DNA from 2 places in the Erwinia pyri genome. Region 2 is predicted to be linked to the other one. Evidence: predicted binding sites of a transcription regulator. Region 2 holds the regulator's gene; the other holds the start of a gene.
The links. The regulator ArgR, encoded in region 2, controls arginine synthesis, uptake and breakdown. The targets are predictions, from matches to a motif close to ANTGAATAAAAATACANT.
Positions count from the first base shown of each region.

Region 1 (15,145 bases), 700 kb from region 2:
TTATGTTTGCAAGTCAGGAAGGTAAGTCCGTCCCACAGGTCACTTTTCACACACGTCAGGGCGACAACTGGGTCGACGTCACAACTGATGAGCTGTTTAAAGACAAAACTGTGATTCTTTTTTCATTGCCAGGCGCCTTTACGCCAACCTGTTCGTCCAGCCATTTGCCGCGCTATAACGAGCTGGCTGACGTATTTAAAAAGCATGGCGTGGACAGCATCCTTTGCGTCTCCGTGAATGACACCTTTGTGATGAACGCCTGGAAAGCCGATCAGCACGCTGAGAACATCACTTTTATTCCGGACGGTAACGGCGAATTTACCCGCGGTATGGAGATGCTGGTTGAGAAAGCGGATCTGGGCTTTGGTCCCCGCTCATGGCGTTACTCCATGCTGGTACGCAACGGCGTGGTGGAAAAGATGTTTGTAGAACCCAACAAGCCGGGCGACCCGTTTGAAGTCTCTGATGCCGACACCATGCTGCGCTATCTGGCGCCGGAAGTTAAGTTACAGGAGTCCGTTTCGCTGTTCACCAAGCCAGGCTGTTCGTTCTGTGCCAAAGCCAAACAGATGCTGCTGGATCGCGGTATTCAGTATGAAGAGATTGTGCTGGGTCAGGATGCCACCACCGTCAGCCTGAGAGCTGTCACCGGTCGTGCAACCGTGCCACAGGTCTTTATCGGTGGACGCCACATCGGCGGTAGCGATGACCTTGAGAAGTTTTTTGTAGCGTAAGAATAAGCTGGACGGGTCAGGCCACACTGACCCGCCCTCTTATGTGCCGAGAACGTAAAATAAAGTCGAAATATTTTTTGGCGGGCCTTTGTGCCCGCCTTTTTTTTAATCAGGCCAGACGGTTCTTCGCCTCTGTAATTGCCAGAGAGACCTGGTGAGGGGAAACGCCGCCTTTGGCATTACGCTTATCCAGGCAGGATTGCAGCGACAGAACCGGATAAACATCGTCGTTAATCACACTGCTGAAGGCCTGCAGCTCTTCCAGCTTCAGCGCTTCCAGCGCCACGCCTTTCTGAATAGCAGCGACCACCACTTCACCCACAATGTGGTGAGCTTCACGGAACGGCACGCCTTTGCCAACCAGGTAATCCGCCAGTTCGGTGGCGTTGGCATAACCCTGCTCCGCCGCTTCCTGACAACGAGGGCGCTTCACCTGAATACCTTCCAGCACCAGCGCCGCCATATGCAGGCAGTCTGACCAGGTATCCAGCGCGTCAAATAGCCCCTCTTTGTCCTCCTGCATATCTTTGTTATAAGCCAGCGGCAGGCCTTTCAGGGTCATCATCATGCCGGTGAGCGCGCCCTGTACACGTCCACATTTACCGCGGATCAGCTCCAGCGCATCGGGATTTTTCTTCTGCGGCATCAGGGATGAGCCTGAAGTCACCTTGTCAGAGAGTTCGACAAAGCCAGATTCGCCGGTATTGAAGAAAATCAGATCTTCCGCGAAACGGGAGAGGTGCACCATGCCGATAGAGGCATCGGAAAGCAGCTCCAGCACATGGTCGCGGTCAGAGACCGTATCCAGGCTGTTGCGGGTGGCAGACGCGAAGCCTAACCAGCCTGCCAGCTGCTCACGGTCGATTTCATAGGCGGTACCGGCCAGGGCGCCACAGCCTAACGGACTGACGTCCAGACGTTTGAGCGTATCCTGCAGGCGGCTTTCGTCACGGGCCAGCATCTCTACATACGCCAGGCACCAGTGCGCAAACGTCACCGGCTGGGCACGCTGCAGGTGAGTGTACCCCGGCATTACGGCATCCTGATTGGCTTCGGCCGTTGCCACCAGCGCCTGCTGCAGCTGACGCGAGGCGATCAGCAGTTCACTGACCTGCGCTTTGCACCACAGTTTGAGATCGGTCGCCACCTGGTCATTACGGCTGCGGCCGGTATGCAGCTTTTTGCCGAGTGCGCCCACTTTCTCAATCAGGCGTCCCTCAACATAGCTGTGAATATCTTCGGCATCGCTTTCAAGGATCTGCTGCGGGTTCGCCCGCACCTCTTCCAGCAAGACGTTCAGCGCGCTTTCCAGCTGCTGCTGCTCTTCGGCTGTCAGAACATTGACCGTTACCAGCGCTTTGGACCAGGCAACGGATCCGATAATATCCTGCTCTGCCAGACGATAGTCGAAGCGCAGTGAGTCATTAAACTGTTTGAAACGTTGATCTGCTGCCTGCGTAAACCGTCCACCCCAAAGTGCCATGTCAGTGCTCCATTAATTCGTTTGGTGAGAAATAGAATGCGGAGCGCCAGGGGAGCGTTCGTCTCTCCCCGGCGCTGAGTGCCTTAGCGGCAGATTACTTCTTTTCGTTCAGCGCACGAATGCGTGAAGAGAGTGAGAACAGACGGATGAAACCGCCGGCATGACGGTGATCGTACACTTCATCTTCGCCGAAGGTAGCAAACTCTTCTGAATAGAGGCTGTTAGCCGATTTCTTCTGAATCGCAGTCACCTGGCCTTTATAGAGCTGCAGCACCACTTCACCATTTACGTCTGCTGCCAGGGATTCAGCCGCAGCCTGAATCGATTTGCGCAGCGGCGCAAACCAGCGACCGTCGTAAACCACATAAGACATCTCATGACCCAGCTGCTCGCGCCATTTGAAGCTGTCGCGATCCAGAACCAGCTGCTCTACCGCACGCAGCGCATTCACCATGATGGTGCCGCCAGGCGTTTCGTAGCAGCCGCGGGATTTGATCCCCACCAGACGGTTTTCCACGATATCGATACGCCCCACACCGTGCTTCGCACCGATCGTGTTCAGCGCTTCCAGACACTGGTACGGGCTGAGTGTTTTGCCGTTGACGGCAACCACACGCCCTTTCTCTACGGAAACGGTGACCTGCTCAGGCTGATCCGGCGCTTCCAGCGGATCCACGGTCCAGACCCAGCAATCTTTATTCGGCGCATTCCACGGGCTTTCCAGCACGCCGCCTTCGGTGGAGATGTGCCAGGCGTTTTCGTCACGGCTGTAGATCTTCTCCAGCGATGCGGTGGTCGGGATATTGCGCTCTTTCAGGTAGTCCAGCAACGCTTCGCGGGAACGCAGGTCCCATTCACGCCATGGCGCTACAACTTTCAGCTGAGGAGCCAGCGCGGTGTAGGTGGTTTCAAAACGAACCTGGTCGTTACCTTTACCGGTCGCACCGTGGCACAGGGCATCTGCACCCACTTTCAGCGCCAGCTCAACCTGGGCTTTGGCGATGATCGGACGCGCCATAGAGGTCCCGAGCAGGTAGGTGCCCTCATACAGCGCACCGGTCTGCAGAACGGGATAGACGTAGTCGCTGATGAACTCTTCACGCAGATCGACCACGTGGCATTCAGAGGCACCGGACTGCAACGCTTTCTGCTCAACGCCTTCCAGATCGCCGCGCTCCTGACCGATATCCGCTACAAACGCCACCACTTCACAGCCGCCGTAGTTCTCTTTCAGCCATGGAATGATCGCGGAAGTATCCAGACCACCGGAGTAAGCCAGTACGATTTTCTTGATGCTCTTGTCTTGCATTGTCTTTTCCTTGAATACTTTGTTAAGCGAGGATCCGGGTGCCAATCGACACGCCGTTAAACAGGGTTGGCAGCTGCTCAGCATGGCGCCAGCTGGCGATGTCCACCGGACGGCCCAGCGTACGGGCCGCGTCCAGGGCAGCATGCACTTTCACAATCATGCCGTCAGTAATGACGCCTTCAGCAATCAGCTTTTCGGCGTAAGCGGCGGTCATCTCTTCTATCCGCTGGCCTTTGCCATCCAGAATGCCGCTGACATCGGAGAGCAGGATCAGATCTGCGCCCAGCGTGGCGGCCAGCGCGGTCGCTGCCTGGTCGGCATTGACGTTCATTAACTTGCCATCCTGAGTGATGCCGATGGAGCTGATTACCGGCAGGAAGCCCGCCGTCAGTAAGGTATTAATCAGCACCGGCGAACCTGGCGTAGCCTGCCCGACGTGGCCAAGCTCTTCATCGAAGGCTTCAACGTTAACGCTGCCGCCGTCGCCCAGGCAGAGTCCGACCGCCTCAATGCCCTGTTTCTTTGACCAGGCAAGCAGGGTCTTATTGGCGGTTCCGGCCAGCGCACCGGTGATGATATCGATCTGATCGGCTGGCGTGACGCGCAGGCCATTTTTCTTTTTCACCGGCAGCGACAGCTTGCTCATCAGCTCGTCAACCAGACAGCCGCCGCCATGCACGATCAGCAGCTGACGCTGGTGCGTGGCGCGGTAAGCCACCAGCGCATCGAACAGACGCGCCAGCGCTTCTTCGCTGTCCAGCAGCACGCCGCCGAGTTTGATAATTAAAGGATTGGTCATAATCGTATCCGCTGATTAAATAAGTGACTGAGTTTCCGGGAAGCCGAAGCGAATATTCAGGCACTGTACCGCCTGAGATGACGCCCCCTTCAGCAGGTTATCCTCTGCCGAAACCACAATCAGATGTTCCCCCTGCACGGCGAAGCCGATATCACAGAACGGCAGCCCGACCACGCCTTTAATTGACGGCACACCTTTGTCATACAGACGAACCAGCGGCTTATCGTGATAGGCATTATGGAAGGCTTCAGCCACATCCTCGCGCGTGACGCCTGCTTTCAACCGACAGGTGGTGGTCGCCAGGATACCGCGAGGGAAGTTGCCCAGATGCGGGGTGAAAATCACCGGCACGCCAAGGTGCGCGGCAATTTCTGGCTGATGGCGGTGGGTGAAGATGCCGTAAGGCTGCAGGCTGACTTCACAGAAGCTGGTCCCCATGGCCGCTTTGCGTCCGGCGCCGCTGACGCCGCTGGTGGCATTGATCACCGGCCACTGTGCGTTATTCAGTAAATCCGCTTCGATTAGCGGCTTCAGCGCCAGCTGCGCCGCGGTGGGGTAGCAACCCGGTACAGCGATCAGCTGAGCTTCTTTAATTTGGTCATGCTGCCATTCAGCCAGACCATAGACCGCTTTTTCCAGCCATGCCTGATGCTGATGTGAGAAGCCATAATAGTCGGTGAAGAAGCTTTCGCTGTTTACGCGGAAAGCCGCAGAGAGATCGAATACCACGCAACCTGCAGCAAGAAACTCCGGCGCAAGGTCATGGCTGACTTCGTGCGCGGTCGCCAGGAAAACAACATCCACCTTCTCCGCATACTCTGCCGCGCCGCTCAGGGGCATCAGCGGCATATCAAGGATGCCTTTCAGCTGCGGATGAAGATCGGAAAGCAATTTTCCTGCGTCCGGGCTTTGCGCTGAAACCGCCAAAGCGGTTATGTTCACCTGTGGATGACGATTCAGATAAGTCGCGAGCTCTACGCCAGCATAGCCACTGGCACCAACAATCAGCGTGTTCAACATCAGACTGACTACCTTATTCGGTTCGGTCTCAAAATTTCGGGATGCAGCAGTTTACGCTGGGTTCCCATGCGAGCGGCGCTGGACTCTGGAACGTTGCCATCCGTACGCCATTAATGTATTTTTATTCACTATTACTGCATGAATATTGATACTATCCTAACGCAAGGACTGTCAACAGTGAAGACAAAATTACCGCCTTTTATCGAGCTCTACCGTGAGTTGATTGCCACACCGTCAATCAGCGCAACCGACATCGCCATCGATCAGAGTAATGAAACTTTAATCAATATGCTGGCTGGCTGGTTTCGCGACCTTGGTTTCAGTGTTGAGGTGCAGCCCGTCCCCGGTACGCGTCATAAATTCAATATGCTGGCGAAAACAGGCAGCGGCGCGGGCGGCCTGCTGTTAGCAGGTCATACCGATACCGTGCCGTTTGACGATGGCCGCTGGACGCGCGATCCCTTCACGCTGACGGAGCACGATAACAAGCTCTATGGGCTGGGCACCGCGGACATGAAAGGCTTCTTCGCCTTTATTTTAGATACCCTGCGCGATGTTGATGTGACAAAGCTGGAGAAACCGCTCTATATCCTGGCCACCGCCGATGAAGAAACCACCATGGCCGGCGCGAAATATTTCTCCGAGAACACCACTATTCGTCCCGACTGCGCCATTATCGGCGAGCCAACGTCGCTGAAACCGGTTCGTGCCCATAAAGGTCATTTATCGCAGGCGATCCGTATTCAGGGCCAGTCTGGCCACTCCAGCGATCCGGCTCGTGGCGTGAACGCTATTGAACTGATGCATGAATCGATCACGCATTTGATGGGCCTGCGTAACACGCTGAAAGAGCGCTATCATCACGACGGCTTCGCTATCCCCTATCCCACCATGAACTTTGGCTACATCAACGGTGGTGATGCACCGAACCGCATCTGCGCCTGCTGTGACATGTATATGGATATCCGCCCGTTACCCGGCTTGTCACTGAACGAGCTGGAAGGATTGCTGAATGAGGCGCTGGCACCGGTCAGTGAGCGCTGGCCAGGACGCGTGACCGTCAGCGAGCTGCATCCGCCTATTCCGGGCTACGAATGTCCGCGTAATCATCAGTTAGTGCAGGTTGTGGAGAAATTGCTGGGAACAGAGACGGAAATCGTTAACTACTGCACCGAAGCGCCCTTCATTAACGAGTTATGCCCGACGCTGGTGCTGGGTCCGGGATCGATCAATCAGGCACACCAGCCGGATGAATATATCGATACCGCATTTATTAAACCAACGCGCGAACTGATCGCCCAGGTCGTGCAGCATTTCTGCCACCATTAAATGACATTCGGGGCATTTCACTACAGAATCAGCGTCTTGCCCCAGAATTGTTCCGACTTTCATGATAAGAATAACTTATCTCGCTTCGCCGTAATTAAATTTCATAAATTCCCGTGATTTAGCCGCAGAATTCGTCAGATTTAAGTCATTTGACGAACGGTTACGAACGTGGCTAGATAAAAGGTAACGTTATGCCGGCAACGGTGAAATAAAGTGACATAACAAGAAGGGTGTCAGGGATCATATGAACGAACAATATTCCGCAATGCGAAGTAATGTCAGTATGCTCGGCAAACTGCTCGGGGATACGATAAAGGATGCGCTTGGAGAGAACATCCTTGAGCGGGTGGAAACTATCCGCAAGCTCTCTAAGTCATCCCGTGCGGGAAATGACGCTCATCGCAAAGAATTGCTGTCAACGCTGCAAAACCTGTCAAATGATGAGTTGCTGCCTGTGGCACGCGCCTTCAGCCAGTTTCTGAATCTCACCAACGTTGCCGAGCAGTACCATACCATTTCGCCCAAAGGTGAAGGGGCCCATCACCCTGAGATGCTCAGCAAGGTCTTTGACCGGCTGAAGCAGCAGCCAAACCTGACCGAAGCGCAGATCCGCGAAGCGATCGAGTCACTTTCACTGGAGCTGGTGCTGACCGCTCACCCGACAGAAATTACCCGCCGGACGCTGATCCACAAGCTGGTGGAGGTGAACAGCTGCCTGAAGCAGCTCGATCACAACGATCTTTCTGATTACGATCGATCGCTGATTATGCGCCGTCTTCGCCAGTTGGTGGCCCAGGCCTGGCATACCGATGAGATCCGTAAATATCGCCCTTCCCCGATCGATGAGGCCAAGTGGGGCTTTGCCGTGGTGGAGAATAGCCTGTGGGAAGGCGTGCCTGGCTTCCTGCGTGAGTTGAATGAGCAGGTTGAAGCCTCGTTCGGCGTGAAGCTGCCGGTAGACTTTGTGCCGGTTCAGTTTACCTCCTGGATGGGTGGCGACCGCGACGGGAACCCGAACGTTACCGCTGATATTACCCGCCATGCGCTGCAGCTCAGCCGCTGGAAGGCAACGGATCTCTTCCTGCGTGATATCGCAGTGCTGGTTTCTGAACTCTCCATGTCGGAATGTACGCCAGAGGTTCGTGAACTGTGCGGCAATCCTGAAGCGCTGGAACCTTACCGTGAGATCATGAAGAACCTGCGCGGTCAGCTGATGAGCACCCAGTCTTACCTGGAGCGTCGTCTGAAAGGTGAACGTCTGCCGCGTCCGGCCGACCTGCTGATTTCCAATGACCAGCTGTGGGATCCGCTCTACACCTGTTATCAGTCGTTGCAGGCCTGTGGCATGGGCATTATCGCTAACGGGCAGCTGCTGGATACGCTGCGCCGCGTGAAATGCTTCGGCGTGCCGCTGGTGCGTATCGATATCCGCCAGGAGAGTACCCGCCATACTGAAGCCATCGCCGAAATCACCCGCTTCCTGGGCTTAGGCGATTATGAAAGCTGGTCGGAAGCGGACAAACAGGCGTTCCTGATCCGCGAGCTGAATTCAAAGCGCCCGCTGTTACCACGTCAGTGGCAGCCGAGTGCCGAAACGCGTGAAGTGCTGGAAACCTGCCGCGTCGTCGCTGAAGTGCCGAAAGGCTCTGTTGCCGCCTACGTGATTTCGATGGCGAAAGTCCCCTCCGACGTGCTGGCAGTGCATCTGCTGCTGAAAGAAGCTGGCATTCCGTTCACCCTGCCAGTCGTGCCGCTGTTTGAAACGCTGGACGATCTGAACAACGCCAATGATGTGATGAACCAGCTGCTGAATATTGACTGGTATCGCGGCATCATTCAGGGCAAGCAGATGGTGATGATTGGCTATTCCGACTCGGCAAAAGATGCGGGCGTCATGGCGGCAAGCTGGGCGCAGTATCAGGCTCAGGATGCGTTAATTAAGACCTGCGAGAAAGCCGGTATCGCGCTGACGCTGTTCCACGGACGCGGCGGCTCTATTGGCCGTGGCGGCGCACCTGCCCATGCGGCACTGCTCTCCCAGCCGCCAGGCAGCCTGAAGGGCGGTCTGCGCGTCACCGAACAGGGTGAGATGATCCGCTTTAAATATGGCCTGCCGGAAGTCACCATCAGCAGTCTGTCGCTCTATACCGGCGCCATTCTGGAGGCTAACCTGCTGCCTCCGCCGGAGCCAGAGGCAGCGTGGTGCGGCATCATGGACCAGCTCTCTGCGGACTCCTGCGCGATGTACCGTGGCTACGTGCGGGAAAACAAGGATTTCGTCCCCTACTTCCGCTCGGCAACGCCTGAGCAGGAGCTGGGCAAACTGCCGCTCGGCTCTCGTCCGGCAAAACGTCGCGCCAGCGGCGGCGTGGAGTCGCTGCGGGCCATTCCGTGGATCTTCGCCTGGACGCAGAACCGCCTGATGCTGCCCGCGTGGCTGGGTGCCGGTGCCGCGCTGCAAAAAGCGATGGAAGCTGGGCATCAGGATCAGCTGGAAACCATGTGCCGCGACTGGCCATTCTTCTCCACCCGTCTCGGTATGCTGGAGATGGTGTTCTCCAAAGCGGATTTGTGGCTGGCTGAATATTATGACCAGCGTCTGGTTGAACAGCCGCTCTGGCCACTGGGGAAACAGCTCAGGGATCAGCTCGATTCCGATATCAAAGCGGTGCTGACTATTGCCAACGATGCGCACTTAATGGCCGATCAGCCGTGGATTGCCGAGTCCATAGCGCTGCGAAACGTCTATACGGATCCGCTGAACGTGCTGCAGGCCGAGCTGCTTCACCGTTCCCGTCAGCTTGAAATAAAAGGCGAAGAGCCTAATGCTGATGTGGAACAGGCGCTGATGGTAACAATAGCGGGCGTGGCGGCCGGGATGCGTAATACCGGTTAAGTACAGCGTCCGGGTGGGGGCCATCTGCACAGCTTGCAGCGTGGCCTCCAGGCCCGACAGACTGAATGCAGTTATAAAAAAAGACGCCCTGAGGCGTCTTTTTTTATGTGTTTGTTCTCAGGCAACCGAGGCGACAGGCCTTACGCCCAGCGTATGGCAAATAGCGTAGCTCATCTCTGCACGGTTCAGGGTATAGAAATGGAAGTCCTTCACGCCTTCACGGCTGAGGATTTTTACCATATCCATCGCCACGTTAGCGCCAACCATTTTGCGCGTTTCCGGATCTTCATCCAGCCCGGCAAACATGCTGGTCATCCAGCCCGGCACACGCACGTTGGTCATGGCAGCGAAACGTTGCAGCTGTTTGAAGTTTGATACGGGCAGAATACCCGGCACGATTTCCACATCAATGCCTGCCGCTACACAGCGGTCGCGAAAGCGCAGATAGCTTTCCACATCAAAGAAAAACTGGGTAATCGCCCGGTTGGCTCCCGCATCAATTTTGCGCTTAAGGTTGATCAGGTCCGCCTGAGCACTTTTGGCTTCGGGGTGAACTTCCGGGTAAGCCGCTACAGAGATATCGAAATCACCCACTTCTTTCAGTAAACCTACCAGATCCGCACCGTACATTTCCGGCTTTCCGCCGCCTGGCGGCAGGTCGCCACGCAGCGCCACGATATGGCGAATGCCGTTATCCCAGTAGTCCTGAGCGATAGTACGCAGCTCATCGCGTGTGGCATCAATACAGGTGAGGTGAGGTGCCGCTTCCAGGCCAGTGCGATCTTTAATGCCCTTGATGATGCTGTGCGTCCGGTCACGCTCACCAGAGTTAGCGCCATAGGTCACCGACACAAATTTAGGTTTCAGGCTACTGAGACGATCGATAGAGTTCCACAGGGTTTGTTCCATTTCACTGGTACGCGGCGGAAAAAACTCGAAAGAGACGTTAATTTGCCCGTTCAGTTCGGCCAGACTTTGGTTCAGCGCTTCGCGCTGGTTGGCGTGGAAAAAACTCATACCTGCTTACCTCATCAATCACTCAGGAAATGCTGCTTTATAGCGAACATCCATACGTTTAGACGTCCAGACATTCAAAATGACGTAAATCGGTTATTCAGTCAACAGATAAATAGTGAGCTGGGGTGACCTTTTTTCAACCAGGATGAAAAAAGCTCATGAGAAGAGAAGGATAAAGAAGAGAGGTGGGCCAGCAAAAAAAGGCCCACCTGAAAGATTAAAGCAGTTGAGCAAGACGATTGAGATCGGACTGGATAGCACCAGCTGTGACGTCACGACCTGCACCCGGACCACGGATCACCAGCGGGTTATCGCGATACCAACGGCTTTCAATCGCGAAGACATTGTCACAGGGCAACAGAGAGGCGAGCGGATGATCGTTGCGAACGGCTTCCACACCGACGCGCGCCTTACCATTTGCATCAAACCGGGCAACATAACGCAGCACCAGCCCCATCTCCTGAGCCGCCTCAAACCGCTGCTGCATCTGCTCGTTCAGCGCTTCACCATTTTCAAAAAAGTGATCGACCGACTCCCCTTCACAGCTTTTTGGTACCAGAGACTCTACGCGCACCTGACCAGGTTCGATCTCATAACCCGCTTCACGTGCCAGAATCACCAGCTTGCGCATCACGTCCTGGCCGGAGAGATCCACACGCGGGTCGGGCTCCGTCAGTCCCTGCTGCCAGGCCTGATCCACCAGTTCGGTAAACGGCACCGTGCCATCGTATTGTAAAAACAGCCAGGAGAGCGTACCGGAGAAAATCCCGCTGATGGCAAGAATGCTGTCGCCGCTTTCACGCAGATCCCGCACGGTATGGTTGATCGGTAATCCGGCCCCTACGGTGGCATTGTAAAGCCACTGACGGCCAGTTTTAGCAAAGGCATCACGGATCTGGCGGTAGCGGTTGCCGCTTGAGGCACCTGCTATCTTATTGGCGCTGATGACGTGGAAACCGTGGCTGGCGAAATCCAGGTACTGGTCGGCAAGCGTATCGCTGGCGGTGATATCCAGCACGACCAAATCATCAAACGGGTGCGCCCGCATCCAGAGGAACAGCGACTCTTCATCCTGCTCCACCGCTTCCTCTTCAAAAAAAGCCATCGCCCGACTGGCATCCACGCCCTCATAACTCAGCAGACTACGGCGGCTGTCCACCACGCCTGCCAGCAGGAACTCAAAGCCGGTACGGGCAGAGAGCGTTTTCTGCTCGCGGCCGAAAAGCTCCAGCCAGCGCGAGCCAATGTTACCTTTACCAAATAAGATCAGCCCGATGCGCTTTTCCGCCCGGAACAGGGATTGGTGCAGCCCGCGGATTAAGCTCTCCGTTGGCCCTACACGCAGCACGGCCACCAGGCTGATGCTCTCTTCAGACTGCCAGATAAACTCTACCGGCTGATCTTTCAACTGCTGCCAGAAACGATGGCTGTGGAGGGGATTACGGCATACCCCGGCACCGACCATCGCTACCATCGCCATGCCTTCACGCAGCTGGATGCGGCCAGGAATACCGGCATCCTGCAACAGATTCAGCGCGCTGCTGACCACTTCAGAGGTGTAACAAAGCTGCAGAAGGTTACGATCGGGATGCACGCCGGTGGCTAGCGGACGAAGCTGAGCGCGCTTAAGCAGGTGATCGATCTCTTTATGCAGGGAAGCGAAATCATGCTGGGGCGGCACCTGAAACTCAATCAGGCAGACGTCATCATGGCTGGTGACAATACGCGCGCCCGTGCCGGAAGCCAGCACACGCTCAATGCGGGTTGAGCCCTGTTCAGGCTGATAGCTACAGCGCAGCTGCAGGTCAATATCGCTGCCTGAAACGGGCTGCAGAGTGCGGGTATGCAAAACGGGCGCGGCCAGGCGCGCCAGTTCACTGGCCTCATCAAGACGCAGCAAGGGCAGCAGGCAGGCATCTTTGACCTTACGCGGATCGGCGCTGTAAACGCCCGCCACGTCGCTCCAGATCGTCACGCGCGACACGCCAGCCAGCGCACCAATCTGCGTAGCGGAATAGTCACTGCCATTGCGGCCCAGCAGAACGGTTTCGCCCGCTTCATTGCGTGAGATAAAACCGGTCACCACAAGACGACGGCCAGGATGCTGGATCATCAGCTGTTGCAGCAACGGCCAGGATTTCCCTTCATCCACTTCTGGCTGTGCGGCACGTTCAGCGCAGAGGAAATCACGGGCATCAAGCCAGCTCGCCTCTATATCACGCAGGGAGAGCACCGCAGCCATCAGACGGGCAGACCAGATCTCGCCATGCCCGACTACTTCGGCGTACACCGCCTCGGTAATCTTGCCATCCAGCAGCGCGGCAAGCTTTTCCAGATCGTGAATAAATTGCCCGATCAGGCCGTCGGCCTGGTCAGCGGGCAGCAGGCTGCCAATCAGTTCGCTCTGATAACGACGTAACGCCTGTTGCACCTGGTGTGCCGATAACCGGTCGCTCTGGCTTAATTTAAGCCAGCTGATTAACTGGTTAGTGGTACTGCCCGCGGCGGATACCACCATGATATCGCCCGGGCGGCTGTACTCCGCCATAATGCCGGCGACCCGCTGGTAACATTTAGCGTCAGCAAGGCTGCTGCCACCAAATTTATGCAACTGACGCGATCCTGCTGCCACTGCTGACTGACTCATGCTTACCTCTTGGCCGCTATCCGGAATGCATTATCCAGATCGGCGATTAAATCTTCGTGATCTTCAATTCCCACCGAAATTCGCAGCAGGGTTTCTGAAATACCGGCTGCAGCACGCGCTTCCGCCGACATCCCCGCGTGGGTCATGGTAGCGGTATGGGAAATCAGGCTCTCTACCCCACCCAGCGACTCCGCCAGGGTGAAGAGTTCCAGGGCTTTCAGAAAACGACGCAGCGCGGCTTCATCGCCGTCAAACTCAAAACTTAGCATGGCGCCAAAGCCTTTTTGCTGACGTACCGCAAACTGATGTCCGGCGTTTTCCGGCAGGGAGGGATGATACAGCTTTTTGACCAGCGGTTGTTGCTTCAGGTAATCAACAATCGCCAGGGCATTACGTTGCGCGGCCGCCATACGCGGTGCCAGCGTCCGCATGCCGCGTAACAGCAGATAGCTGTCGAAGGCGCTGCCGGTAACGCCAATGTTATTGGCCCACCATGCCAGTTCAGTCACCAGAGCGGGATCTTTTGCAATAACGGCTCCGGCTACCACATCGGAGTGGCCGTTCAGGTATTTCGTGCAGGAGTGCAGCACCAGATCGGCGCCCAGCGCCAGCGGGTTTTGCAGCGCCGGGCTGAGGAAGGTGTTATCCACCACGGTGACGGCACCAGCTTCGGTAGCGGCTTTGCAGATTGAGGCGATATCCACCACGCGCAGCAGAGGATTGCTGGGGCTCTCTACCAGCACTAATTTCGGCTGTTCCGCCAACGCGGCTTTCAGTGCTGCCTCATCGCCCTGATCGACAAACTTCACCCGGTAAGCACCCCGTTTGCTCAGACTGTCGAACAGACGATAGCTGCCACCATAGCAGTCATGGGGCGCAACCAGCAGGTCACCAGGCTTCAGGAAAACGGTACAAACCAGATGAATGGCTGACATACCGGTGTTGGTCATGACCGCACCGGCACCGCCTTCCAACTCGGCCAGCGCGCGCTGAACCACGTCACGGGTGGGATTGCCACGGCGTGAGTAGTCATGGGCACGAGGCTCATTGAAATCGGTAAAGTTATAGGTGCTGGAGAGGTGGATCGGCGGGACAACGCAGCCATATTGCTCGTCATCATTCAAACCGCTGCGTACCGCGATGGTTGCCTGTTTACGCGTCATGGTGCATAAATTCCTGACTGAAGAGAAGAACGCTTAGCATAACAGGGCACAGATAGACGTCAATACATCTGGACATCTAAATGTCTTTGCGTATAGATTGAGCAAACGGGCAATAACCGTTAAGATTATGTCGCTATAGCCCTCAGAAAGTTGAGCCAATGCAGTGTGATGGCCAGCAACTTCGGGCATAATTAGCCGAATTTCGGTATATGCCCCGCACCATTGACGCAGACGTCTGGCAGGCAGGGTATTTCAATTTTAATGATGACTAAGGTAACCCATGGCTGAATGGAACGGCGAATATATCAGCCCGTACGCTGAGCACGGCAAAAAAAGCGAACAGGTTAAAAAAATCACGGTATCCATTCCGTTGAAAGTATTGAAGATTTTGACCGATGAGCGTACCCGCCGTCAGGTGAATAATCTGCGTCATGCCACTAACAGCGAGTTGCTGTGCGAGGCATTCCTGCATGCATTTACCGGCCAGCCCCTGCCGGATGATGTCGATCTGCGTAAAGAGCGCAGCGATGAGATCCCTGAAGAAGCCAAAGCTATTATGCGCGAAATGGGTGTCGATCCCGATACCTGGGAGTACTAGCTTCAGCGGAGTCCGGTAACACTTTTTTGCTGCGGCAATGCGGTCTTATTCAGGCCGCTGTCAGCAGTAAAGGCGCGCCAGGTAAAAGCCAGCTATAAAAAAACCCAGCCGAGGCTGGGTTTTTTCGTTGCATCCGAAACGGAGACCGTC
Region 1 covers NZ_CP132353.1:4,329,117-4,344,261, forward strand. The annotation lists gene Q3V30_RS20505 (glutathione peroxidase) at 3-734, shown strand; gene argH (argininosuccinate lyase) at 844-2,217, opposite strand; gene Q3V30_RS20515 (argininosuccinate synthase) at 2,312-3,526, opposite strand; gene argB (acetylglutamate kinase) at 3,549-4,325, opposite strand; gene argC (N-acetyl-gamma-glutamyl-phosphate reductase) at 4,341-5,345, opposite strand; gene argE (acetylornithine deacetylase) at 5,523-6,674, shown strand; gene ppc (phosphoenolpyruvate carboxylase) at 6,919-9,570, shown strand; gene metF (methylenetetrahydrofolate reductase) at 9,688-10,587, opposite strand; gene Q3V30_RS20545 (bifunctional aspartate kinase/homoserine dehydrogenase II) at 10,805-13,234, opposite strand; gene metB (cystathionine gamma-synthase) at 13,237-14,397, opposite strand; gene metJ (met regulon transcriptional regulator MetJ) at 14,678-14,995, shown strand.
Region 1: a site for ArgR is predicted at 5,458-5,475, ahead of argC (N-acetyl-gamma-glutamyl-phosphate reductase). Genes of this name have one in related genera too.

Region 2 (15,145 bases):
CCGAAACCAGGCATGCGTTGATTAACGGCATCCGTACGTTTGTGGCTACCTCCGTGGGATCGCTCTTCTGGCTGTGGAGCGGCTGGACCTCCGGAAGCGGAGCGATGGTGATGCTGGCGGTAATCACCGCGCTGGCGATGCGCATGCCTAATCCGCTGATGATGGCGAAAGATTTCCTCTACGGCATGATAGTGGCAATTCCGTTGGGGTCGCTCTATTACATGGTGATCATGCCGGCTACTCAGCAAAGTATGCTGTTACTGTGCATTGCCCTTGGCGTGATGGCTTTTATCGGCGGAATATTGATCCAGCGGCGGCAAATTGGCACGCTGGGTGCGCTGGTGGGGACAATCAATATCATCACGCTGGATAATCCAATGACCTTTAACGTCAGTGCATTTCTGGATAATGCGCTCGGTCAGGCGATTGGCTGTTTCCTTGCGCTGCTGGTGATCCTGCTGATCCGCGACACCTCTAAAGCGCGTACGGGGCGCATTCTGCTTAACCGCTTTATGTATGCCGCCGTCTCTGCCATGACCACCAATCAGGCCCGCCGTCGTGAGAACCACCTTCCCGCGCTCTATCAACAGCTCTTTATGCTGCTGAATATGTTCCCCGGCGACATCGATAAATACCGTATAGCCCTGACGTTGATCATCGGACATCAGCGACTGCGGGATGCAGATATCCCGGTGAACAGCGACTTGTCGGCTTACCATAAACAGCTGCGACATACCGCCGATCGGGTGATTGCCTCCGGTACCGACTCTAAACGCCAGCATTACTTTGAACGGTTGTTGGCTGAACTGGAGGTCTACCAGGAAAAGCTGCGTTATTACGAGGCACCGCTAAGCGTGACCGAACCGGTACAAAGGCTCGCTTTCATGCTGAAAAAATACCAAAACACCCTGATCAAAATTTGATTCAACGCTGATACCGTCCGGTATCAGCGCTTTCCCTTTCTGCTCTCTCCCGCCTCAACGTGTGCCATCTATACTTAATTTTATTATGTTGGTCATTCACTGAGGAGAACACCATGAGCACCTCCACGCTCCAGGACAATGCGCTATTCCAGACCGGCTACTTTGCGGGTGGTCAGTGGCTGCGCGGCACTTCAACCTTCGATGTCCTTAATCCGGCAACTGGCGAGGTTATCGCGCAGGTGGCAAAAGCGGGGAAAGCGGAAACGGAGCAGGCCATTGATGCCGCGGAAAAAGCCTTCCCGGCCTGGCGTGCAAAAACGGCGAAAGAGCGCAGCGAGATCCTTTATCGCTGGTATCAGCTGATGATTGAAAATAAAAGCTGGCTGGGCCAGCTGATGACGGCTGAGCAGGGCAAGCCGGTTAAAGAGGCTGAAGGCGAGGTTGAGTATGCAGCCAGCTTTATTCAGTGGTTTGCTGAACAGGCTAAACGCGCAAATGGTGAAATCATCCCTCCGGCTAAAGCTGGCTCGCGCATTCTGGCTACGCGTGAGCCTGTAGGGGTGGTTGCGGCAATAACCCCCTGGAATTTCCCGATGGCGATGCTGACCCGGAAGCTCGGGCCGGCGCTGGCCGCAGGCTGCACCGGCATCATTAAACCTGCCAACAATACGCCGCTCTCCGCCTTTGCATTGCTGGCGCTGGCGCAAAAAGCGGGGGTGCCGGATGGGGTACTGAACGCTGTGGCGGGCGACACGCACGCCATCAGCGACGCCATTATGGCCAGTAAAGCGGTAAGAAAAATCTCTTTCACCGGTTCCACTGCCGTTGGCAAACTGCTGATGCGTAACGCTGCAGAAACAATGAAAAAATTGTCGATGGAACTGGGCGGCAATGCGCCCTATATCGTTTTTGAAGACGCAGATATAGAGGCGGCAGTTAAAGGTGCCATTGCCAATAAGTTCCGCAACGCTGGGCAGGTTTGCGTTAGCGTAAACCGCTTCTTTATCCACAACAGCGTTTACGATCGTTTCGTCAGCCAGCTGGCCGAAGAGGTGAGCAAGCTCAAGGTGGGTAATGGGATGGAAGAGGGCGTTATTGTGGGGCCGCTGATTGAAGCTTCCGCCGTGGAAAAAGTGGAGGAGCACGTCAACGATGCCGTAGCCAATGGCGGCAGGATCGTGACCGGCGGAGCACGCCATGCGCTGGGCGGTAATTTCTGGCAGCCAACGGTGATTGCAGAAGCTAACGAGAAGATGAAACTCTCCAGAGAAGAAACCTTTGGCCCCGTAGCGGCCTGTTTCCGTTTTGATGATGAAGAGGAGGTGATTCGTCGCGCCAATGAAACGGAGTTTGGTCTGGCAGCCTATTTCTATACGCAGGATCTGCAGCGCGTGTTCCGCGTTTCAGCCGCGCTGGAAAGCGGCATGATTGGCATTAATGAGTGTGCCGTATCCACTGAGCTGGCGCCCTTCGGTGGCGTTAAAGAGTCCGGACTGGGACGTGAAGGCTCGGTTTTGGGCATGGAGGAGTATCTGGAAGTCAAAGCCCTGCATATAGGGGGACTGTAACTCAACGGGCGGATAACACCGCCCAGATGTCTGCCTCGCGGAGCGGCCAACATGAGAACAGAGACATTTGATTTTGATGAAATAGTCGATCAGGCGCATTTTTTCCGCCAGTTCAGCGAACGTTTTGCTCTTGCCGATTTGACCGTAACGGATTTAGACGGTTTATGGGAGGCGGTGAAAGCAAGCGTGCTCCCTTTGCCGCTGGAGATAACTTTTATTCATCTGGGAAAAGGTCAGAAAAGGCGATATGGGGCGCTGATCCTGCTATTTGAAGAAGCTGAAGAGGAGCTGGAGGGGCAGCTCCGCTTCAACGTTCGATGAAAGCAGTGGCAGGGTAAAAAAGGCCCCGACAAACGGGGCCAAAGGGTTCGTCATACTGACGAGGAATGCTTTGGATAGGGTGTAAACAATGCCGGCTGCAGGCAGGCTTCGACGACATGCCCGCAAAATAGCGCTTATTTATACAGCTCAGCCGTAGCGTGGTAGTTGCCGTTGTTATAGGCCTCAATCACACGGTAATGGCTGGCACCCTGCTGTTCAGCTTTCTGGGAAAGCGCCTGACGGATATCGGTTGGGGCTCCATCAATCCCGCTTACGCTTACGGTGCCCATTGACTGCAGATTTTGCTCAGCAGCCTGCTGGTCAGTCACAAGGTTAGCGGCGCTGGCACCGAAAGAGAGAACGGAAGCCAGACTGAGTACAGCGATAGCGATTTTAGTTTTCATGATTCATGCTCCACATAGGGTTGAGCGGTAACCGAAAGGGCTGTAAAGCGTTTATTATTCTTGGGGTTACCGTAGTGTCAGGTTAAAACAGGTTTATAACTGATTCGTCTATTTGTACAGTTCAGCAGTCGCATGGTAATTACCGTTGTTGTAAGCCTCTACAACACGGTAAGCGTTCGCACCCTGCGCATCCGCTTTATCACTCAGTTTCTGCTTAATATCCATGGGCGCACCTGCGACGCCGCTTACAGAAATGGTACCTACAGATTGCAGATTTTGCGCCTGATCCGCGTTGACAGATTCAGCTGCAAAAGCACCAAACGACAGGGCGGAAAGAAGGCTTAATGTGGCAATACTGGTTTTAATGTTCATGGTTTATTCCTCGCAGTCTGTTTTTATCTTTCTGTTTAATGTGATTCTCATCACGAAAAGAAGTATAGATCTAATCACCTAAAAAATTAATAGCATGCTAATAATCTTTTGTTGTGATCCTTTCCTCCATTCGCGCTTTTTAATAACCTTAAGTTATAAAAAATGCTTATAATTCGCGCATGGATTGTTAAATACATGTAAAAACATAGAGATAGGTTAATTTAGCCATTTGTGCGCTAATTTGTGGTGGATCACACCGTGAGACGGGAGTATCCAGTTTTTATGGCTGTTTCTGCGCCGTTATGGCAGTTCATCATGCTGGAGAGGGAGAGGGAGAGGGAGAGGGAGAGGGAGAGGGAGAGGGAGAGGGAGAGGGAGAGGGAGCTGAGGTTGGGACTGGAGTAAAGACGCCAGCAAAAAGCCGACAATAGCCGGCTTTTGAGAGAGCGAAGTGAGGAGCGTTAGCGTAGCGCGCCTGACTGGCGTCTCTTAAAACTCCTGCTCAAAGAGAATCAGGATTGTTTCAATCAGCTTCTTAACCGTTACGGTACGCGCAGGGGTAATAAAAATAGTGTCATCTCCGGCGATGGTACCGAGAATACCCTCTGGTTTACCCAGTGAGTCGAGCATGCGGGCGATGAGCTGAGCCGCGCCCGGGCTGGTATGAATAACTATTAGCGCATCGTTATAGTCGATATCCAGCACCAGATTCTTTAGCGGACTGGTGGTAGTCGGCACGCCCAGTTCGGCGGGCAGACAATAAACCATCTCCATTTTGGCATTACGGGTGCGTACCGCGCCAAACTTAGTCAACATACGCGACACTTTTGACTGATTAATATTGTCAAAACCCTCTTCCTGCAGTGCGGCCACAATCTCGCCCTGGGAGCTGAACTTCTCCTGCTTTAACAGCGCTTTGAAGGCTTTGATAAGATCTTCTTGTTTTGATGGATTACGCATAAGTGTCCGCTAAAAGTCGGTGTGTATAAGGGAAAGCCCAAGAGGGATATTACATTATTATGCAATTATATGAATTATTATGCAATGTATAAGCTTTTTAATTGGCAGGTGCGTCAGGCGGAGCGGCAGTTTACCAAATATTGCTGATGAAAAAAATGCGTTATAGCGCGCTATTCTTGATCGAAAAGTAAACGAATTGTTATTAAAATGATGTTGTTCTGATGAGCGCTAAGGGTGTAATGTAACGCCGAAACATGTTGTCTGCAGACGGCTACGAATAGCGTTTCCGGTAATGCGGTCAATCTCACTCGCCTCAGCGTTTTCAGGCATAGCGCCCGAAACTTTAGTGAAGCATTCGCGTTTGACCTTACGGGTCGTCTATTCTTAACCAGATGGATTCACGGCACATTTCGTACACTTATAAGGAGTTCAGGATGAAAGTTGCAGTTCTCGGCGCAGCCGGCGGTATTGGCCAGGCTCTCGCGCTTCTGCTTAAAACCCAGCTTCCGGCGGGTTCAGACCTTTCTCTGTATGACATCGCTCCCGTTACGCCTGGCGTTGCGGTTGACTTGAGCCACATCCCTACCGCCGTCACCATCAAAGGATTCAGCGGCGAAGATGCCACTCCGGCGCTTAAAGGCGCCGATGTGGTGCTGATCTCCGCCGGTGTTGCCCGTAAACCGGGTATGGATCGTTCCGACTTGTTCAACGTCAATGCTGGCATTGTGCGTAATCTGATTGAACAGGTTGCCAGCACCTGTCCTGAAGCCTTAATTGGCGTGATTACCAACCCGGTCAATACCACGGTGGCTATTGCTGCCGAAGTGCTGAAAAAAGCGGGCGTTTACGATAAGAACAAGCTGTTTGGCGTCACCACGCTGGACATCATCCGCTCCAACACGTTTGTGGCTGAACTGAAAGGCAAAAACCCTGCCGAGCTTAACGTTCCTGTTGTAGGCGGTCACTCCGGCGTTACCATTCTGCCTCTGCTCTCTCAGATCCCGGGCGTCAGCTTTACCGAACAGGAAGTGGCTGACCTGACCAAACGCATTCAGAATGCGGGAACGGAAGTCGTGGAAGCGAAAGCTGGTGGAGGCTCTGCCACCTTGTCGATGGGACAGGCGGCCGCGAAATTTGGTCTTTCACTGGTGCGGGCGCTGAACGGCGAAAGCAATGTGGTTGAGTGCGCTTATGTGGAAGGGGATGGCGAACATGCCCGCTTCTTCTCGCAGCCGCTGCTGCTGGGCAAAAATGGGGTTGCCGAGCGCAAGCCAATTGGTACGCTGAGCGCGTTTGAACAGCAGGCGTTAACCGGCATGCTTGATACGCTGAAAAAAGATATTACCCTGGGCGAAGAGTTCGTCAAATAACTGAGCAGAGGGCCAACTACCCTGGCCCTCTGTGATTTTCCTGCCTAAGTCCCCGGATATTCCAGCACCGTGATTGGCAGCGTCATTTTCCGATCGTTGCGAATGATATCCATGTTAATCACCGTACCGGGCCGGATTTCAGCGACCTGATCCATGGTTTCAAGCGCGGAAATTGCAGGTTTATGGTTTACGCTGGTAATCACGTCATTGACCTGCAGGCCTGCTTTAGCGGCTGGTCCACCCTGCGCTACGTTGGTCACTACAATTCCCTGAATATGATCAAGACCGTTGTTCTGCCCGTGCATCTGAGGCACTTCGCGGCCACTGATACCAATAAAGCCGCGAATAACCCGTCCATCGCGGATCAATTTATCCATAATTTTTGCCGCCAGCGCGGTAGGGATGGCAAAGCCGATGCCCTCCGGCGTTTCGCCATCGTTGCTTTTATCAAAGGATAACGTATTGATTCCCATCAGCTCACCCAGCGAGTTGATCAGTGCGCCGCCGGAGTTGCCTTTGTTGATAGAGGCATCGGTCTGCAGGAAGTTCTGGTAGCGTGAAGGGCTTAAGCCTACGCGGCCGGTGGCACTGATTATCCCCTGCGTCACGGTCTGGCCAATGTTGTAGGGGTTGCCGATAGCCATCACCAGATCGCCGATGTGGGCAATGCGTTTTGGGTTGATCGGGATAACGGGAAGAGCAGAGGCGGTTATTTTCAGCACTGCCAGATCGGTCAGGCTGTCTGAACCCACCAGCATCGCTTCGAAAATACGGCCATCCTGCAGCGCAACGATGATCTGATCGGCATCGTTAATCACATGTTTGTTGGTCAGGATATAGCCCCGACCATCCATGATTACCCCCGAGCCCAGCGTACGGATCTCCAGGTTATCTGCAGAGGCATTGGCGCTGCGGTTATAGACATTCACCACCGCTGGCGCGGCCCTTCTCACGGCAGAGTTATAGCTGACAGGCGTCTCATCGGCGCTGTCATCTTTGTGAGAGAAAAAGTCACTGCCGATCCTCAGCGCCGGCAGGGCAGCCAGCAAGAGACCCGCGACCACCAGGCCAATAAGCACTGAACGCAAAAGTTTAGGAAACATGGCTTTACAAGGTGAGTGAATCAACTCCGGGAGGATAACATGAGTTAAGCGGACACGCAGGTGTCCGCTTCATGATTTAGCGTAAAAGCAGGTAGATGTTCTCGTCGCCGCGGATCACATTCAGCGCCAGCAGGGAAGGCTTGGCCTCCAGCAATTTACGCAGCTCTGCCAGATTCTCCACTTTGGCCCGGTTGAGCCCGACGATGACGTCGCCTTTCTGCAAGCCGAACTGCTCGGCTGGGGTAGATTTCCCAACAGCATCGATAATGACACCTTTGGTACCATCTTTTGCCGCGCCGTCGCTTAACGTCGCGCCCTGAAGAGCTGGTGTCATCTGCTCGGCGCTGACGGTGGTCTGGCTACTCGTATCCAGCTTAACGGTCACCGTCATGGGTTTGCCCTCGCGAAGCAGGCCAACCTTCACATCTTTACCTGGCGCGGTGGTGCCAATTTTTACGCGCAGCGCAGCAAAACTCTCTACTGCCTTATCATCCAGCGTGGTAATGATATCGCCAGATTTAATGCCTGCTTTAGCTGCGGCAGAGCCTGGCAACACTTCGTTGACGAAGGCGCCACGCTGAACGTCTACGTTGAAGGCTTTCGCCATCTCACCGGTCATCTCGGTGCCCTTGATGCCCAGCTGGCCGCGTTTAACCTCGCCAAACTCAATCAGCTGCTGCGCCAGGTTCATCGCCATGTTGCTCGGGATGGCAAAGCCGATGCCGATATTGCCGCCGGCAGAGGAGAGAATGGCGGTATTCAGGCCAATCAGCTCACCGTTAAGATTCACCAGCGCGCCGCCGGAATTTCCCCGGTTAATGGCTGCATCGGTCTGAATAAAGTTTTCCAGCCCTTCCAGATTCAACCCACTGCGCCCTAAGGCGGAAACAATCCCGGAAGTCGCTGTCTGCCCTAATCCAAACGGGTTGCCGATGGCAACGGCAAAATCGCCCACTTTCAGCTGGTCGGAATCGGCAATTTTAATTTGCGTCAGCCCTTTTGCGCCGCTGATTTGCACCAGCGCAATATCGGTCTGCTCATCGTGCCCCAGCAGTTTGGCGTCAAATTCCCGTCCGTCGCTCAGCTGCACGCTGATCTTATCGGCGCCATTCACCACATGATTGTTGGTCAGCACGTAGCCTTTTTCGGCATTGATCACCACGCCGGAGGCCAGCCCCTCAAACGGCTGAGGCTGAGTATCACCCTGCGCGCCGCCCTGACCGAAGAAGCGTTTTAACGGCTCCGGGATCTCCTGCGATTGCGTCTGCGTCCCTTCCACATGCACGCTGACCACTGCCGGCAGCACTTTCTCCAGCATCGGCGCCAGGCTTGGCAGCGGCTGCCCTTCCACCTGCGCAGGCAGCGTAGCAAAAGCTTGTGGAGCAAGGGCCAGATTCAAACCAACGCTCAATGCCACTGCGCTTAAAAGTAAGGATTTTTTCTTCATCGTTACGACGCTCTCGCTACCGGTTAAAGGGGAAGTTGGAAACTCAATTGCTGGATAAAAAGAATTAAAAAGGGCGCGCTGCGCCCTTATAACCTGATTATTTCTGCGCAGCACGGTCGCCGCGAAGTAATCCTGATGCGCTGTCGGGATAGTCGCGCGGCATCTGGACAGGAACCTGATCGTTATCCGCTTCAGATTCCGTTAACTGATAAGCAAACGGGTTCTTTTCACCCGGAAGGTTAGGCAGCAGATCGTTCGATCCTTTCGCCATGTGCTGATAAAGCTGGCGGTAATCCCGCGCCATGTTATCCAGCAGCTCAGCGCTCTGTGCAAAGTGGCTGGTCAGCTCTTCACGGTAATCGGAAAGCTCCGCTTTGGTTTTTTCCAGCTCATATTGCATGCTTCGCTGCTCGCGCAGCTTCCTGTTACCGAAACGCATTGCCACCGCGCCGATGATTAATCCCACTACCAACCCAATAAGCGCGTATTCCCAGGTCATAATAACTCCCGTGTTGTCTTCGTTGTTCCGTAAGGGCTACTGGCCAACGCCAGTTCACTACCTGCCACTATAACCGCTAATCTGATGGAAGTGGAATCCTGAGGCTGCATCGCTTAGTGTAGAGCGGCCTTTTTTTCGACAATCAAACACCTGGCGCACCGAATTTTTCAGGAAATGTGACTAAATTATGCAAACGCTCTCTCCTTTGACGCTGTACCAGCAGGCGCTGGATAAAGGTGAATTTCAGCCTGACGATGTTCAACGTGAAGCAATGACCCGTCTGGACGGGATTTTTCAGGCCCTGACTCAGGTTGAGCCGCACCCTGCACCCGCTGGAAAGGGACTATTTGGCAAGCTGAATAAGCTGTTGGGTAAGGGACAAACGGGTTCTCCGGCGCCGGTTCGCGGGCTCTATATGTGGGGCGGAGTGGGGCGAGGAAAAACCTGGCTGATGGATCTCTTTTTTCAGTCTATTCCTGGTGAGCGCAAGCAGCGTTTGCATTTCCACCGATTTATGTTGCGCGTCCATCAGGAGCTGACCGAATTACAGGGCCAGAGCGATCCGTTGCAGATCGTTGCCGATCGTTTCAAGAGTGAAACTGACCTGCTCTGCTTTGACGAATTTTTTGTCTCTGACATTACCGATGCAATGCTGTTGGGGACGTTGATGGAGGCGCTGTTCGCCAGAGGCATTACGCTGGTCGCCACCTCCAATATTCCGCCAGACGATCTTTACCGCAATGGCCTGCAGCGTGCCCGCTTTCTGCCCGCCATTGAGATGATTAAGCAACATTGCGACGTCATGAACGTTGATGCCGGTATTGATTACCGCCTGCGGACGTTGACCTCTGCTCACCTCTGGATATCGCCGCTGAATGAAACGACGGATAAAGAGATGGACCGTATGTTTATTGCGCTGGCCGGGCAGGCGAGAGGAGAGAAGCCGGTGCTGGAGATCAATCACCGTTCTCTCGCCACCCAGGGCATGGCAGAAGGGGTGGTGGCGATGGATTTCCTGACGCTCTGCGGAGAGGGGCGTAGCCAGCACGACTACATTGAGCTTTCGCGCCGTTTTCACAGCGTGCTGCTCTATAACGTGCCGGTCATGATCTACAAAACAGAAGACCAGGCCAGACGATTTCTGGCATTGGTGGATGAGTTCTACGAGCGGCATGTTAAGCTGGTGGTCTCCGCCGAAGCCTCGCTCTATGAGATCTATCAGGGCAGCAGGCTGAAGTTCGAATACCAACGCTGCGTCTCTCGTTTACAGGAGATGCAAAGCGAAGAGTACCTCCGTCTGAAGCATTTGCCCTGAGGCAAGCCAGGGCGGGGCGGGGGGACGCAATTATTATGAAAAAAGAGTCGCGCTTTACGGGCGACTTCTCTATAATCTTGCGACCCCACGTTACAACAAAGGTTTTTTTCCCAAAACTCTTTGTGTTCCAGTAACTCTATCCGAAGGGGTGGGCTTGCTGGTCAAGATGGTCGTGTGAGCCTCAACCGTTTATTCAAGCGTTTGGGATTTCACCAACGTGTAACTTAATTTGGGTAAGCTTTTAGATGAAAACTTTTACAGCTAAGCCAGAATCGGTCCAACGTGACTGGTTTGTTGTTGACGCAACAGGCAAAACCTTAGGTCGTTTAGCGACTGAACTGGCTCGTCGCCTGCGCGGTAAGCACAAAGCGGAATATACTCCGCACGTAGATACCGGTGATTACATTATCGTTCTTAACGCCGAAAAAGTTGCCGTAACCGGTAACAAGCGTACCGATAAGGTTTATTACCATCACACCGGCCACATCGGTGGTATCAAGCAAGCGACCTTCGAAGAGATGATTGCTCGCCGTCCTGAGCGTGTGATTGAAATCGCGGTTAAAGGCATGTTGCCAAAGGGCCCGCTGGGCCGTGCTATGTACCGTAAACTGAAAGTTTACGCGGGCAACGAGCACAACCATGCGGCGCAGCAACCGCAAGTTCTTGACATTTAATCGGGATTACAGGCAATGGCTGAGAATCAAAACTACGGCACTGGTCGCCGCAAAAGCTCTTCCGCACGCGTCTTTATCAAGCCGGGTAGCGGTAACATCGTTATCAACCAGCGTTCATTAGAACAGTACTTCGGTCGCGAAACTGCCCGCATGGTAGTTCGTCAGCCGCTGGAACTGCTGGACATGGTCGGTAAATTCGATCTCTACATCACCGTTAAAGGTGGTGGTATCTCTGGTCAGGCTGGTGCGATCCGTCACGGTATCACACGCGCTCTGATGGAGTATGACGAATCACTGCGTTCCGAACTGCGTAAAGCAGGCTTCGTAACTCGTGATGCTCGTAAGGTTGAACGTAAGAAAGTCGGCCTGCGTAAAGCACGTCGTCGTCCTCAGTTCTCCAAACGTTAATTTGCTCTGCTTCGGCAGAAAAAATTATCGGAAAACCCGGTGCCTGCACCGGGTTTTTTCTTTTCCGTCATCAGCAAAAATGGTTGAAAACGCGACGGGCTTTACCCTTTTCCCGTCAAATCGACGTTCCCGCCCCCACAAGCTGTCTAAAATCTGGTAAACTGTGTGTCACTTTGCGCCCATTAGCAGGGCATTGATGCATGAAATCCTGAGTGGATGCTGGTTCGGCTTCACATCATGCTAATGGCAATCTATTAAGCAGGTTAGTCGCCACCTGGCGGGCTTGCGCAGTAATTTTCTGGATAAACTTGGAGGTTTACATGGCTGTCGCTGCCAACAAACGTTCGGTAATGACGCTGTTTTCTGGTCCGACTGACATTTTTAGCCATCAGGTTCGTATTGTCCTGGCGGAAAAGGGTGTCAGCGTAGAGATCGAGCAGGTAGAAATGGATAGCCTGCCCCAGGATCTGATTGACCTCAACCCGTATCGCACCGTGCCCACTCTGGTGGATCGCGAGCTGACGCTGTACGAATCCCGCATCATCATGGAATACCTTGATGAGCGTTTCCCACACCCGCCGCTGATGCCGGTTTACCCGGTCGCCCGTGGTGAAAGCCGTCTGATGATGCACCGTGTGGAGCAGGACTGGTACAGCCTGATGCGTAAGGTTGAAAACGGCACCGCGCAGGAAGCGGAAGCGGCGCGTAAGCAGCTGCGCGAAGAGCTGCTGGCGATCGCACCACTGTTTGCCCGCACGCCGTTCTTTATGAGCGAAGAGTTCAGCCTGGTGGACTGCTACCTGGCGCCGCTGCTGTGGCGTCTGCCGCAGATGGGCATTGAGCTGATTGGTGCGGGTTCCAAAGAGCTGAAAGGCTATATGACACGTGTCTTTGAGCGTGATTCCTTCCTGGCTTCCCTGACGGAAGCGGAACGTGAAATGCGCCTGCAAACGCGGGGCTGATTACGATGGAAATGTCGCAACTTACCGCTCGTCGCCCCTATCTGCTTCGGGCGTTCTATGACTGGCTGCTGGATAACCAGCTCACCCCGCATCTGGTAGTTGATATCAATCTGCCAGGCGTGATGGTGCCACTGGAATATGCCCGTGACGGTCAGATTGTACTGAACATTGCGCCGCGTGCCGTGGGCAACCTGGAGCTGGGCAATGATGAGGTCACTTTCAACGCCCGTTTTGGTGGCGTACCTCGTCAGGTAACGGTTCCGCTGGCGGCAGTAATGGCGATTTACGCACGTGAAAACGGCGCAGGCACGATGTTTGAGCCTGAGCCAGTCTATGAAGAGGCCGGGGAGTATAACCCGGACGCTGAGCAGAACGGCACGCCGGAAACGGTTATGTCCGTGATTGATGGCGACCGCCCGGATGACAGCGTGCAGAACGATGAAGATAATCCGGACGACGAACCGCCTCCGCGCGGCGGCCGGCCGGCATTACGCGTCGTGAAATAAAAAACGGGCCTTTCGGCCCGTTTTTTTTGTCTCTGACTGGCTGACCTGCTCTTACCGTCAGCCAGCGCGAGATTAATAAACGTCGCGCAGATAGCGCTTCTCTTTCTTCAGCTGGTCAACATAGTCAGCCGCCCGCTCAGCGGACATGCCGCCAAACTGCATAATCACCTGATAGAGTGCTTTATCCACATCTTTTGCCATGCGTGAAGCGTCGCCGCAAACGTAGAAGTAGCCACCCTGTTCAAGCCAGGCAAACAGCGCTGCACCCTTTTCCATCATGCGGTTCTGCACGTAGATTTTGCTGGACTGATCGCGGGAAAAGGCGAGATCCAGATGGGTCAACAGGCCGCTCTCCTGCCAGGCCAGCAGCTCATCCTGATAGATAAAGTCATGCTCCTGATGCTGGTCGCCAAAGAACAGCCAGTTTTTACCGGTGGCTCCAACGGTCTGGCGCTCCTGCAGGAAGGCGCGGAAGGGGGCGATCCCGGTGCCGGGGCCCACCATGATCAGCGGCGCTTCGCCGTTGGCTGGCACACGGAAGGCTTTATTTGGCGAAATAAAGATAGCAGGCTTTTCACCCCGTCCCACGCGCTCGGCCAGGTAGGAAGAGCAGACGCCGCTGCGCGCGCGACCCGTGCTCTGATAACGCAGCGTAGCGATAGTCAGATGCACCTGATTTGGATGCGCTTTCGAACTGGAGGAGATGGAGTAAGCACGGTGCTGCAGCGGACGCAGCAGGGCTACGAACTCAGGAATGCTCAGCGAACGCGTCAGCTCAAGCTGCAGCAGATCCAGCGTGTCTTTGCCCCACAGCCAGACGCCCAGCGCTTCTTTATCATCATGCTGCAGAACGTGCCGCAGTTCCTGATTGGTGGTGTTCTGACCCACCCACTCAATCAGCTTGCGGGAAGGCTCAGAAATCTCGAACTGATAGGTCAGCAGGTCGCCCAGACTTCTGTCGAAACCGGAAACCGGCGTCTCATAGTCTGAGTTCAGCTGCGTCAGCAGTAAGGAGACCAGCGACGGATCGTTGACCGGGATCACCCCCAGCGCATCGCCCGCTTCATACTTCAGGCCACTGTCCGTTAAATCGAATTCAAAGTGGCGAATATCTTTGCCGGAGTTAGCTCCCGACAGGCGCTTGTTGGTAATCAGCGCGGCGGCATAAGGATTCTGCTTGTTGCTGCCAGGGATAACCGGCGCTTCCGGTAAGTTTTCCAGCGCCGTGCCGCTGCTGCCCGCACTGGCGGCAAACTGCGGCATTGAGGTGGCGATCCACTGATTGGATGGCTCTTCATAATCGATATCGCAGTCAATACGATCGCTGACGCGTTTTGCGCCCAGCTGCTCCAGCCGCATGTCGATGAATTTGCCTGCCTGGCAGAAGCCATCATAGCCGGTATCACCAATGGCCAGCACGGCGAAGTGCATCTGCTCCAGACGAGGCGCGGTGCTGGCAGAAATGGCCTGCCAGAAGAGCTGCGCATTGTCAGGCATTTCGCCTTCACCATAGGTGGAGGTGATAATCAGCACGTGACGCATGGTAGCAAAGACTTCAATATCCACTTCACCCAGGCCCTGCACCACAGGCACCAGGCCCTGCGCGCGGGCAGCTTTGGCGGCACTCTGCGCTAAGGCTTCTGCATTCCCGGTCTGAGAGCCAAACAGAATATGCAGCTGAGTCGTGGCCGCCGCGGTGGTTCCGGCAACCTGTTTATTGTCTTCCAGCACCAGCAGGCGCGAGTGCAGCCCGGCGAGAAACCCCGCCAGCCAGTATTTCTGGTCGCCATTAAAAGGCGCATCTTCAGGAATGTAAGGAATTTTCATCGGTTTTCTGTACTCAATCCCGTTTCGTCATATTCAGTCAAAGTGGGTAAACCGTCAGGATAATTTCCCGACGGCAGCAGCGATCTCTGGCAGAGCAGCCCGCGCAAACAGCTCTTCAAAATCAGGCAGCCCGCCCAGCACTTCTCTGTTCCGCGCATCCTGATAGATGATCCAGCCGTAGGTGGCCAGGCTGTCCATTGAACGAATGTTTCGCTGCGTCAGGGCCGCTTTGTAGTCGGCCATGCGCTTCGCTGCTATCAGGCAGGCCAGCTCATCATCACTGTAATTTTCAATCGCCGAGCGTGCATGACGCTGCAGTTTAGCGATCAGCGAGAAGTCCTCTGTCATCAACAGATTACGAACCGCTTTCTCTACCGCAGCATCCTCTACCGGCGTGCCTTTCGGCAGGCGAGAGAGCGCCAGTTGCTGAGCGAAGCTGAGAACGGTGTAGTTGTTGAGCAACACAAACATCTCTTGCGTGTCCGT
Region 2 covers NZ_CP132353.1:502,966-518,110, forward strand. The annotation lists gene aaeB (p-hydroxybenzoic acid efflux pump subunit AaeB) at 1-923, shown strand, start outside; gene Q3V30_RS02405 (NAD-dependent succinate-semialdehyde dehydrogenase) at 1,037-2,491, shown strand; gene Q3V30_RS02410 (barstar family protein) at 2,543-2,812, shown strand; gene yhcN (peroxide/acid stress response protein YhcN) at 2,947-3,216, opposite strand; gene yhcN (peroxide/acid stress response protein YhcN) at 3,325-3,588, opposite strand; gene Q3V30_RS02425 (hypothetical protein) at 3,871-3,993, shown strand; gene argR (transcriptional regulator ArgR) at 4,078-4,548, opposite strand; gene mdh (malate dehydrogenase) at 4,983-5,918, shown strand; gene degS (outer membrane-stress sensor serine endopeptidase DegS) at 5,963-7,021, opposite strand; gene degQ (serine endoprotease DegQ) at 7,098-8,468, opposite strand; gene zapG (Z-ring associated protein ZapG) at 8,566-8,967, opposite strand; gene zapE (cell division protein ZapE) at 9,155-10,282, shown strand; gene rplM (50S ribosomal protein L13) at 10,528-10,956, shown strand; gene rpsI (30S ribosomal protein S9) at 10,972-11,364, shown strand; gene sspA (stringent starvation protein SspA) at 11,685-12,326, shown strand; gene sspB (ClpXP protease specificity-enhancing factor) at 12,332-12,832, shown strand; gene Q3V30_RS02480 (sulfite reductase subunit alpha) at 12,905-14,659, opposite strand; gene Q3V30_RS02485 (glutamate synthase-related protein) at 14,714-15,145, opposite strand, start outside.